DNA from 3 places in the Streptococcus sp. k-628 genome. Region 2 is predicted to be linked to each of the others. Evidence: riboswitches for the same ligand, from Rfam matches in the RefSeq annotation. Region 2 holds a riboswitch; each other region holds the start of a gene.

Region 1 (3,274 bases), on a different contig from region 2:
GCTAATTCGACTTTTTCTTTACCTTCTAAGGCTCCCTCCCCTTTTTCACGAAATTGAAATAAGGTTATACCACCTTTTAAGGCTTCCTCAACGACTCTATATAGATCTTTACCTTGGCAAGTAGTCGTTCCACAAATAAAATATAGTTTTAGTAATTCTTTATGAAACATTTTACTTCACTCTTTTGAATTTCTTTACATCTTCATCTGTAATCTCATATAAGGCATTTATAAATTCAACTTTAAATGTTCCAGGAAGATGTCCATTTGGACGTTTTTCTGCCATTTCTCCAGCGATATTGTAAACCAACATTGCTGTTTCTAATGATTTCAATTCTTGACCTTTTTCTAGTCCGATAAAGCTTGCTACCACTGCCCCTAATAAACATCCTGTCCCAATGACTTTTGGCATCATGGCACTACCATTATGAATCGTTACCACTTCTCCATTAACAGCAATCGCATCCACTTCACCTGTTACTATTATAGGAATATTGAACTTCTCATTTGCTGCTAGAGCAATCTCGTCAATATTATCTACTCCCACACTATCTACTCCTTTAGATGCCACACTTATTCCTACTAAAGAGGCAATCTCGCCAGCATTTCCTCTAATCGCTGCTAGTTTGTAATTGTTAATTAGATCATCTGCTACTTTTTTTCTATATTCTCCTGCTCCACAGGCTACAGGATCTAAAACTGCTGGGACATTATATTTCTCTGCAATTTTAAGAGCAGCTTGGTATAATTTCCAATTTTCATCTGTCAATGTTCCTATATTTATTAATAAGCCACCAGCATACTTTAATAAATCCTCTAAATCTGCTGGAAACTCACTCATGGCTGGTGAGACACCCAGTGCTACTAATCCATTTGCTGTGAAATTTTTTACTACATCATTGGTGATACAAATGACCAATGGTGCTTTTTCTTTTAATAATTTTAAACTTGTCATATTGAATTCCTTCCTTTTCACTTTATACGATCTATTGATTTCGATTTATCTCTATCTTTAGTTGAGAATTTTTTTCAGTTACATTGAATGATTTACCTCGTCAAATTTGTCAGTACCCTGAACTTTCCCTAGACATCGTAACCAATATCAAAAAAGGCTAATTCTAAAGCGACCGCTTGATTCCAGCGTTGCTGAAGTTCTGTCAAATCTTCTCGACCTTTCCCGACACGATTGAGTTCGTCAACAAGAAATTGAACCCACTCTGCAAAGAAAGGACCTCTATGGAGATTGATCCATTCCGAATGAATATAGGCTTCAGGTAGAGCCAAATCTTTAGAACCCCAGTCTAAATAGAGACCCTCTGCAATGACCAGCATGACCAAAAGATGGGCATAGTCTGATGAAGAAACAGCAGAATACATTAAATCCTGAAAGGCTTTTGTTACAGGGTGCAAGGTCACTTTCAGATAGTCATTCTCAGATACTTTTAACTCTTTGAAAGCCTTTTGGAAATAACCATCTTCATCTGCTTCAAGAAAGCCTAGTTGCTTGGCAAAACGAAGCTTGGATTCAAGCTGGTCTGCGTGGGCTACGCAGGCACCCAGCATGGATAAGAAGGCATCAAAGAAATGATAATCTTGAATCAGGTAGTCCTTTAAGACCTTATTCTCAATTGTCCCTGCAAAAAGTTCCTTGACAAAACGATGATTGATTGCAGCTTGCCAATCCTTCTGACTGCTTTTTAATAATTCTTCAACAGTCAGACCTGGCTCAAATGCATAAACCTGTGTTTCCATATTTATTTTTCCTCTCTTTACTCCTTAGTAATCAATAAAACACCAAGAGATACCAAGTAAAATCCTAATTCCACTTGATCCTTTTAAAGAACATTGAGGGCATTTGCAGAGAGCTACCTAAACAAGACTATCCAGTTTATATAAACAAAAAAACTCCAATTACAATCAAGAATTAGAGTTGACTTACAAGATTAGACCGTTCATTTCGCCATACGAAAAAACGTTTTACATTTCCCTTCGCCAGTCTTAACTGTATCAGGTTCAATGGGTATCATCTCAGCCTAAAGCACCCCAAATGTCTCTATTATTTAATTACTACACCAGTATAGCAAAAAATGAAAGCCCTAGCAAGATATTTGACCGAAAAATATCTTTATATAGTTTTTGATAGCGATTTATTCTTCCAATACACGAAGAAAAACCTCCACATTCAGTGGAGGCAATCATTTTATCAATACAATTTTAAGTCGCGGGGGTCAACTGGGAAGGTTGGGTTGTATGGGTTGTGACGGAGTTTGAAATGTTTGACATCTTCAATAGTCTGAGTTCCAGACAACTGCATGACTGTCTTCAATTCCGCATTCAAGTGTTCAAAGACTTGGCGCACACCAACACTACCGCCGAGTGCCAAGCCATAGATAACCGGGCGACCAATAGCTACCAAGTCTGCTCCTGAAGCCAAGGCTTTAAAGACATGTTGACCACGACGAACACCAGAGTCAAAGACAATTGGCACACGTTTATCAACTGCTTCTGCCACTTCTTGAAGTGAATCAAAGGCAGCTGGTCCACCGTCGATTTGACGACCACCGTGGTTGGTTACCCAGATACCAGAGGCACCTGCAGCAAGCGAACGTTCAACATCCTCACGGCATTGTGGTCCCTTGACATACACAGGAAGTCCTGAGTATTCAGCGATAAATTCTACATCACGTGGAGACAAGCGTTGTTTAGCTGATTTGTAAACAAAGTCCATTGATTTACCAGCACCTTCTGGCAGATATTCTTCAACAATCGGCATGCCAACTGGGAAGACAAAACCATTACGCTTATCAACCTCACGATTACCCCCTACAGTAGCATCTGCCGTCAAGACAATCGCTTTATAACCTTCAGCCTTCACACGATCCATGATGTGGCGGTTAATGCCATCATCTTTACTAAAGTAAAATTGGAACCAATGAGGTGTCCCTTGGAGGGCTTCAGAAATCTCTGGAAGGTCAACAGTAGAGTATGAGCTAGTTGTATAAAGAGAACCAAACTCATGCACACCACGCGCAGTCGCCACTTCACCCTGTTCATTCGCTAATTTATGAGCCGCAACAGGCGCCATAATGATTGGTGAAGACAATTTTTCACCTGCAAATTCAATCTCTGTACTTGGATTTTCTACATTGCAAAGCGTATGCGGAACGATGAGCTTGTGGTTAAAGGCGCGGATATTCTCACGTAAAGTGAAAGTATCTTCTGCTCCACTGGCGATATAGCCAAATGCTGCTTTAGGAATCACTTTTTGCGCCATG
Region 2 (3,274 bases):
GGTGCCTTACCGTTAATAACCAAGTCAGAAGAACTTTCTTCTGGTGGCAATTTCAAATCAACATCCACTCCAGCTTCTTTGAAATAACCTTTTTCCTTAGCCACATAAAGCCCTGTGTGGTTGGTATTTGGTGTCCAGTCTAGGATAAAGTCGATTTTCTTAAGTTCTGCTTCCTTATTATCCTTAGAAGCAGTTCCTTGACCACAGGCCACAAGCACAACAGCTACAAGAGCTGTTAAAACAGTTAAAAACACTTTCCATGTTTTCTTCATTTTGATTTCCTCTTTTCTTTTTCAGAAACATTCTTATTCTACGAACGTTTCCATTTAATAACATATTTTTCACTAATATCGACCAACTTCATACCCAGAAGACTGATAATCGATACCAGGATAATAATAGCAAACATAGTATCATACTGAAACAGTTTCTTGGACTGAATCATGTAGACACCTAGTCCTTCAAAGCCTCCCAACCACTCAGATACCACTGTTGTGATAAAGGCGTAGGAGACACTGACCCTCAGACCTGCATAAAAGTAGGGCAGGCTGACTGGAATTTTAAAATGCCACAGGATTTGCCAAGGCTTGGCCCGCATCAGACTAAACAAGGTCAGCATATCCTTGTCACAATGCCTAAAACCGTCCAAAATGCTGACGATGATAGGAAAGGTTGTCGTCAAGATAATCAGGACAATCTTGGGCAGAATCCCATAACCTAGCCACAAGACCAAGATAGGAGCTATAGCAATAGTCGGGATAGTCTGAACAACCACCATCATAGGGTAAATCAGGTCATTGAGCCAAGTCAAACTGTCCATAAGTACAGCCATGAGACAGGCAATCAAGACTCCCAAAACCAACCCCAGTAAAGCCACTCTCAAGGTTGCCCAGCTATGGTGCCAGAGAAATTCTCTATCACGAACAAAGGACAGGAGAATTTCAAAAGGTGTCGGCAGGATAAACTTGGGGAGAAGTTTAAGAAAACCTGCTAACTGCCAGATTGACAAGACCCCCATAAAGCCCAATAGACTAATGTGTCGTCTCAGTATACTTTTCAAGTTTCTCATCAATACTTAAAATCTCTCCTACATTTATTTTGACATTGGCAAAGACATTATCTACCTCCTGCCCGGCCACTTCCAGCGCTTCTTTGAGAATACGCATAAGCTCATCAAACTCCCCTTCCAAGACCGTTTCAAATGGTGTCACCACCATGGTCACTTCTTGAGCTTGCAGATAAGCAATGACCTGATCGATAACAGCTATCCGATTAATCCCCTGCGATAGGGGTAAAACTTGCAAGGCAATGCTTGCTTTCATAAAAACCTCCTCTTCTCGTTTTCCTTTGACAAAAAGAAAAACCTTTACCATATATGGAAAAGGTGCAGAATAGACTAAGTATCGTTCCCTACGCTGGCATTACCCAGATCAGGTGCGGTCGAAGTTTAACACTTCCTCTCAGACTGTACACAGACTCCCATATATTACATGGACATATGATAGCGCAAATTAAGAAAAATGTCAAGGAAACTGCTTACAGAAAAGAGCAGGAAACATTTCCTACTCCAATTTTCTATACTCGTTCTCCATCACTGTTTACTCTATAGCCATCCACCGTCGTATTAACAGCTAAGGCACCTGAAGAGTAAGAATAATACCACTTACCAGAAACTTGATACCAGCCTGTTTTCATTGCCCCTGAACTATCCAGATAATACCACGAGCCATTTTCCTTTAACCATCCTGTCTGCATTTCACCAGATGATTTCAAATAATACCAGCTAGAACCATCTTTCAGCCATCCCGTTGATTTAGAACCATTTGATTTGAAATGATACCAACTACCATTTATCTTCTTCCAACCGACAGTCAATCCAGTATTTGAGCTATAATTAGAGCTATTCCCTGATTGGTTCTGATAATTTTGTGAAGAAGTCACTCCCTCTAGCTGGATATAACGACGACTTCCGTTATAAGCTGTATAACTCAACCACTTGTATCCATCTTTTTCGAGAATTTGATCATAATGAACCTTCTCCCCAGGATAATAGTAATCAATCGCAGTTGCGCTAGCTAGTGGCTGATTTTTGATAGCAGACTTAGCCTTGAAATAATGTGTTCCTCCTGTTGAAACTGAGGTTTGACTATTCCCAACACTGCCACCAGCCAAATCTTTAAAATGAATAAATCCTGTCATCGTATTTGCTTTTATACTTCGTTTATTATAGGCTTCTGTATAACCATAGTTATATTCCTCGATCTCAATCTGATCTCCCATTACATTTGACACCCAGGCAACATGCCCATAAGTTCCTGCAGTAGACCAAGCAATAGAGCCAATCGTCGGTGTATTATCTACACGATAGCCTTCACGACGAGCACGATGCCCCCATTCATTCGCATTTCCATAAGCCCTTGGAATCTCAAAACCATTGACATTACTCAAACGAAAGGCTGCAAAAGAAGTACACTGACGAGAGTACATGCGCCACTGATCAATTTCCTGACTCCCATTTTTATAATAAACAGGATAATCATCCCCACGCGCAATCGATCCATTTCCGCCAGAATAGGCATAGACACTATCACCCGCTGCTAGCATCAATCCTACTACTAAAAAAGGAACAACCTTTTTAACCGACTTTCTAAAAGAAAATCCTGTCTCTATTACTTTAAATGATGAACTTTTCATTCTTCCTCCTTGAAATAGTATAGTACTCAATGAAAATCAAAGAGCAAACTAGGAAGCTAGGCGCAGGCTGTACTTGAGTACGGCAAGGCGAAGCTGACGTGGTTTGAATTTGATTTTCGAAGAGTATAAATCGAAGATTGCCTTCACTTAAACTATTCGGAGAAAAAAGAAAAAGTGAGAAAATTTCTCACTTTAGTCCAGATAATGAATCAAATTCTTTTCAGTAAGGATATCTGAGTAAGTAAAGGATTCAACGTAAACATTAGCTTGTTTATCTCCTTCAACGTTCCCAAATTCAACGATAAATAGGGATGGATAAACCTCAATTAGCTTACCCAATCTATTTTTTTGGCGCTTACGACCATTCTCCAAAGTCATTTCTACGACTTGTCCCTCATGTGCCTTGATTTCTTCTTTGATTTTTTTCATCTTGGCTACATCTGTAAATGCATCTGACATCTTATGCCTCCCTCTTTGAGATACTTGAAAATTTATTGTATTCTTTTTGGAAAATCAATTCCACCGTTCCACGAGCTCCACTACGGTTTTTCTCGATAATAACTTCTACCTTATTATTCGG
Region 3 (3,274 bases), on a different contig from region 2:
TCCGAAGTCTTGTTGGCTTAAAACATCACGGCGTTGGGGTCGATGCGAGTGCTAAAGATCAAGAAACGGAGGATTTGCTTCAAGTCTTGAAAGACTGGTGTCAGACCTATCCTGGTATGTCATTCTTAGTCACAGGTCCCAAGGACCTCATCGTTTCCAAGAATCAGGTCGCTGTACTGGGAAATGGCTGTGCTGAATTAGACTGGATAACAGGGACAGGAGACTTGGTTGGAGCTTTAACAGCTGTTTTTCTCAGTCAAGGAAAAACTGGCTTTGAAGCTTCGTGCTTAGCAGTCTCTTATCTTAATATCTCCGCTGAGAGAATAGTTGTTCAAGGAATGGGATTGGAAGAATTTCGTTACCAAGTACTCAATCAGCTCTCTCTCCTAAAAAGAGATGAAAACTGGCTAGATGCCATCAAAGGAGATGTTTATGAATAGAGAGGCGCTTAGACTGTATCTAGTAACCAACCGCTATCAAGATTCCGTGGAAAGCTTTCTTGCAAAAGTTGAGACGGCCTGCCGTTCAGGTGTTACCATAGTCCAATTGCGAGAAAAAAATCTCACAACCAATCAATATTATCAACTGGCAAAACAAGTCAAGGAAATAACAGATGCCTATCAGGTACCCTTGATAATCGATGATCGGTTGGATGTTTGTCTTGCGGTTGATGCGGCAGGTCTGCATATCGGAGATGATGAATTACCAGTTTCGGTAGCTCGCAAAGTCTTGGGTCCTGAAAAAATCCTCGGTGTCACCGCTAAAACAATAAAAAGAGCTCTGGAAGCGGAGAAATCAGGTGCAGATTACTTGGGTACAGGAGCCATTTTCCCAACTACCACCAAGGAAAATGCGCCCATCACTCTGATATCGACCTTGAAAACAATTTGCCAAACGGTTGCCATTCCAGTAGTTGCTATTGGAGGCTTGACTTCAGAGAATATTGACCAACTTATCGGCACGGGTATAGCTGGAGTAGCAGTCGTACGCGATCTGATGCAGGCAGAAGATATTGAGGCAAAAACCCAAGCCTTTTTATCAAAGCTGGATGACATTATTTCCTAACTAATACTCAATGAAAATTAAAGAGCAAACTAGGAAGCTAGCCGCAGGTTGCTCAAAGCCCTGCCTTGAGGTTTTAGATAAGATTGATGAAGTCAGCTCAAAATAGTGTTTTGAGGTTGCAGATGGAAGCTGACGTAGTTTGAAGAGATTTTCGAAGAGTATAAAAACTCTCTAATTCCCTTAAAGTGGGAACTAGAGAGTTTTTTCTTAATCTTTAAAAGTTGTATGGTTGACTGGGCCAGAACCATGACCGAGTTGCGGAGCATCTTGGATGGCTTTCGTAATAAAGGCCTTGGCCTTATCAACTGCCTGATAGAGAGTCTTGCCCTTGGCTAGTTCAGCCGTAATTACTGCAGCAAAGGTACATCCAGTACCATGGGTGTGACAGGTTTGAATTCTTGGGCTTTCCCAGAAAAATTGGTCATCCTTGGTAAAGAGGAAATCCTTGGCACCGCCTTCGAGATGCCCACCTTTGATGACGACAGACTGAGGACCAAATTCTTTTAAAATTAGGCGACCAGCACGCTGCATGTCTTCAGGATCATGGATTGAAAAACCAACAATCTCTTCTGCCTCAGGAAGATTTGGCGTAATAATCGTTGCTAGAGGTAGTAAGTTTGTTTTGAGATAGTCTCTAGCAACTGAGTCGATCAAGGCATCTCCACTTGTAGCAACCATAACAGGATCAAGGACATAGGGACAATCCAGTTTTTTAAGATAGGGTTGGATGATTTCCATGATTTCGGTAGTTGCCAACATCCCAGTTTTTACAGCCTGAGGTGGAATATCAGAAAAGACACTGTCCAATTGGGCTTCCAACATTTGAGGAGAAACGTGCTCGATTAGCTGAACACCTCTGGTATTTTGAGCAACAAGGCTAGTCACAACGGCCATTCCATAGACATCTCTCGCTTGGAATGACTTTAAATCAGCCATAACGCCAGCACCGCCACTTGGGTCAGTTCCTGCAATGGTCAAAGCAACGGGTAAATAAGTCATCTAAAACCTCCCAACCAACTGAAGTTTGTATTCTTAAGAACAAGCTAATCTGTTTCAGGAAGGCAATAGAAGACTGCTAGTCCCCATTATCATTTCCACTTCCATCAGCTAGCATTACCTAGATTGAGTCAAAGGGTCTAACAGTCGTTAATCTCAGCTTTACGCACCCCTAGTGGTTGTTTTCTTTTTTCTTTAGTATAGCATATTTTTATTGTTTATATAGTAATATTTGACTGCAAATCGCTTTTCAAATGATTAAAATCCTATTTTTCGACAAAAAGATTGATTTTATGATTGACAAATGTAGATTTTTGAAGTATACTAATAACTGTAATTGACAAATGTAGATTTTGGAGGTGTGATGATGCAGATTTCAGATGCAGAATGGCAGGTCATGAAGATTATTTGGATGCAGGGGGAGCAGACCAGTTCAGATTTGATCAGGGTTCTGGCGGAGCGGTTCGACTGGTCCAAGTCAACCATTCAAACTCTCTTGGCTCGTTTGGTTGAGAAAGAGTGTCTGACAAGGAAAAAAGAAGGCAAGTCCTTTGTCTATTCAGCCCTTTTAACTTTGGATCAAAGTCGAGATTTACTTGTCCAAGATATTAAAGACAAGGTTTGTTCCCGTAGGATTAAGAACTTGTTGGCTGATTTGATTGCTGAATGTGATTTTACTCTGGCTGATTTGGAAGACTTGGAAGCTGTGATTTCTGAGAAGAAATCAAGCGCTGTGAGAGAAGTAAGATGTAATTGTATGTAAAGGAGACGTCATGTTAAATAGTATTGTAACCATTATTTGTATTGCCCTTGTCGCGTTTATCTTGTTTTGGTTTTTCAAAAAGCCTGAAAAGTCTGGACAAAAGGCCCAGCAAAAAAAGGGCTACCAAGAGATTCGAGTGGAGGTCATGGGGGGCTATACGCCTGAGTTGATTATCCTCAAGAAATCAGTGCCAGCCCGTATTGTCTTTGACCGTAAGGACTCTTCACCCTGTCTGGACCAAATTGTTTTTCCAGATTTTGGTGTGCATGCGGACCTGCCTATGGGGGAAGAGTATGTAGTGGAAATCACGCCTGAGCAGGCTGGAGAGTATGGTATCTCTTGTGGCATGAATATGATGCACGGTAAGATGATTGTAGAATAGGAGAATGATATGACTGAAATTGTAAAAGCAAGTCTTGAAAATGGTGTTCAAAAAATCCGTATCACGGC

What was found. Region 2 has a riboswitch for thiamine pyrophosphate ahead of HT730_RS01155 (thiamine-binding protein). Riboswitches for the same ligand answer to the same signal wherever they lie in the genome.
Region 1: it holds a riboswitch for thiamine pyrophosphate, as region 2 does, so the genes downstream of both, HT730_RS02940 (TenA family protein) here and HT730_RS01155 (thiamine-binding protein) in region 2, are expected to answer to the same signal.
Region 3: it holds a riboswitch for thiamine pyrophosphate, as region 2 does, so the genes downstream of both, thiD (bifunctional hydroxymethylpyrimidine kinase/phosphomethylpyrimidine kinase) here and HT730_RS01155 (thiamine-binding protein) in region 2, are expected to answer to the same signal.

Annotation. Positions count from the first base shown of each region.
Region 1 is NZ_VMMZ01000017.1:12,252-15,525, reverse strand. Features, by position in the region: gene thiE (thiamine phosphate synthase) at 1-170, opposite strand, end outside; gene thiM (hydroxyethylthiazole kinase) at 172-954, opposite strand; gene HT730_RS02940 (TenA family protein) at 1,083-1,751, opposite strand; TPP riboswitch at 1,967-2,055, opposite strand; gene lctO (L-lactate oxidase) at 2,203-3,274, opposite strand, start outside.
Region 2 is NZ_VMMZ01000008.1:74,301-77,574, forward strand. Features, by position in the region: gene HT730_RS01145 (ABC transporter substrate-binding protein) at 1-272, opposite strand, end outside; gene HT730_RS01150 (ABC transporter permease) at 311-1,069, opposite strand; gene HT730_RS01155 (thiamine-binding protein) at 1,032-1,322, opposite strand; TPP riboswitch at 1,391-1,493, opposite strand; gene cbpD (choline binding-anchored murein hydrolase CbpD) at 1,576-2,694, opposite strand; gene HT730_RS01165 (Veg family protein) at 2,887-3,153, opposite strand; gene dnaB (replicative DNA helicase) at 3,155-3,274, opposite strand, start outside.
Region 3 is NZ_VMMZ01000017.1:20,541-23,814, forward strand. Features, by position in the region: gene HT730_RS02980 (hydroxyethylthiazole kinase) at 1-440, shown strand, start outside; gene thiE (thiamine phosphate synthase) at 433-1,065, shown strand; gene thiD (bifunctional hydroxymethylpyrimidine kinase/phosphomethylpyrimidine kinase) at 1,273-2,064, opposite strand; TPP riboswitch at 2,148-2,245, opposite strand; gene HT730_RS02995 (CopY/TcrY family copper transport repressor) at 2,429-2,824, shown strand; gene HT730_RS03000 (cupredoxin domain-containing protein) at 2,835-3,206, shown strand; gene HT730_RS03005 (heavy metal translocating P-type ATPase) at 3,216-3,274, shown strand, end outside.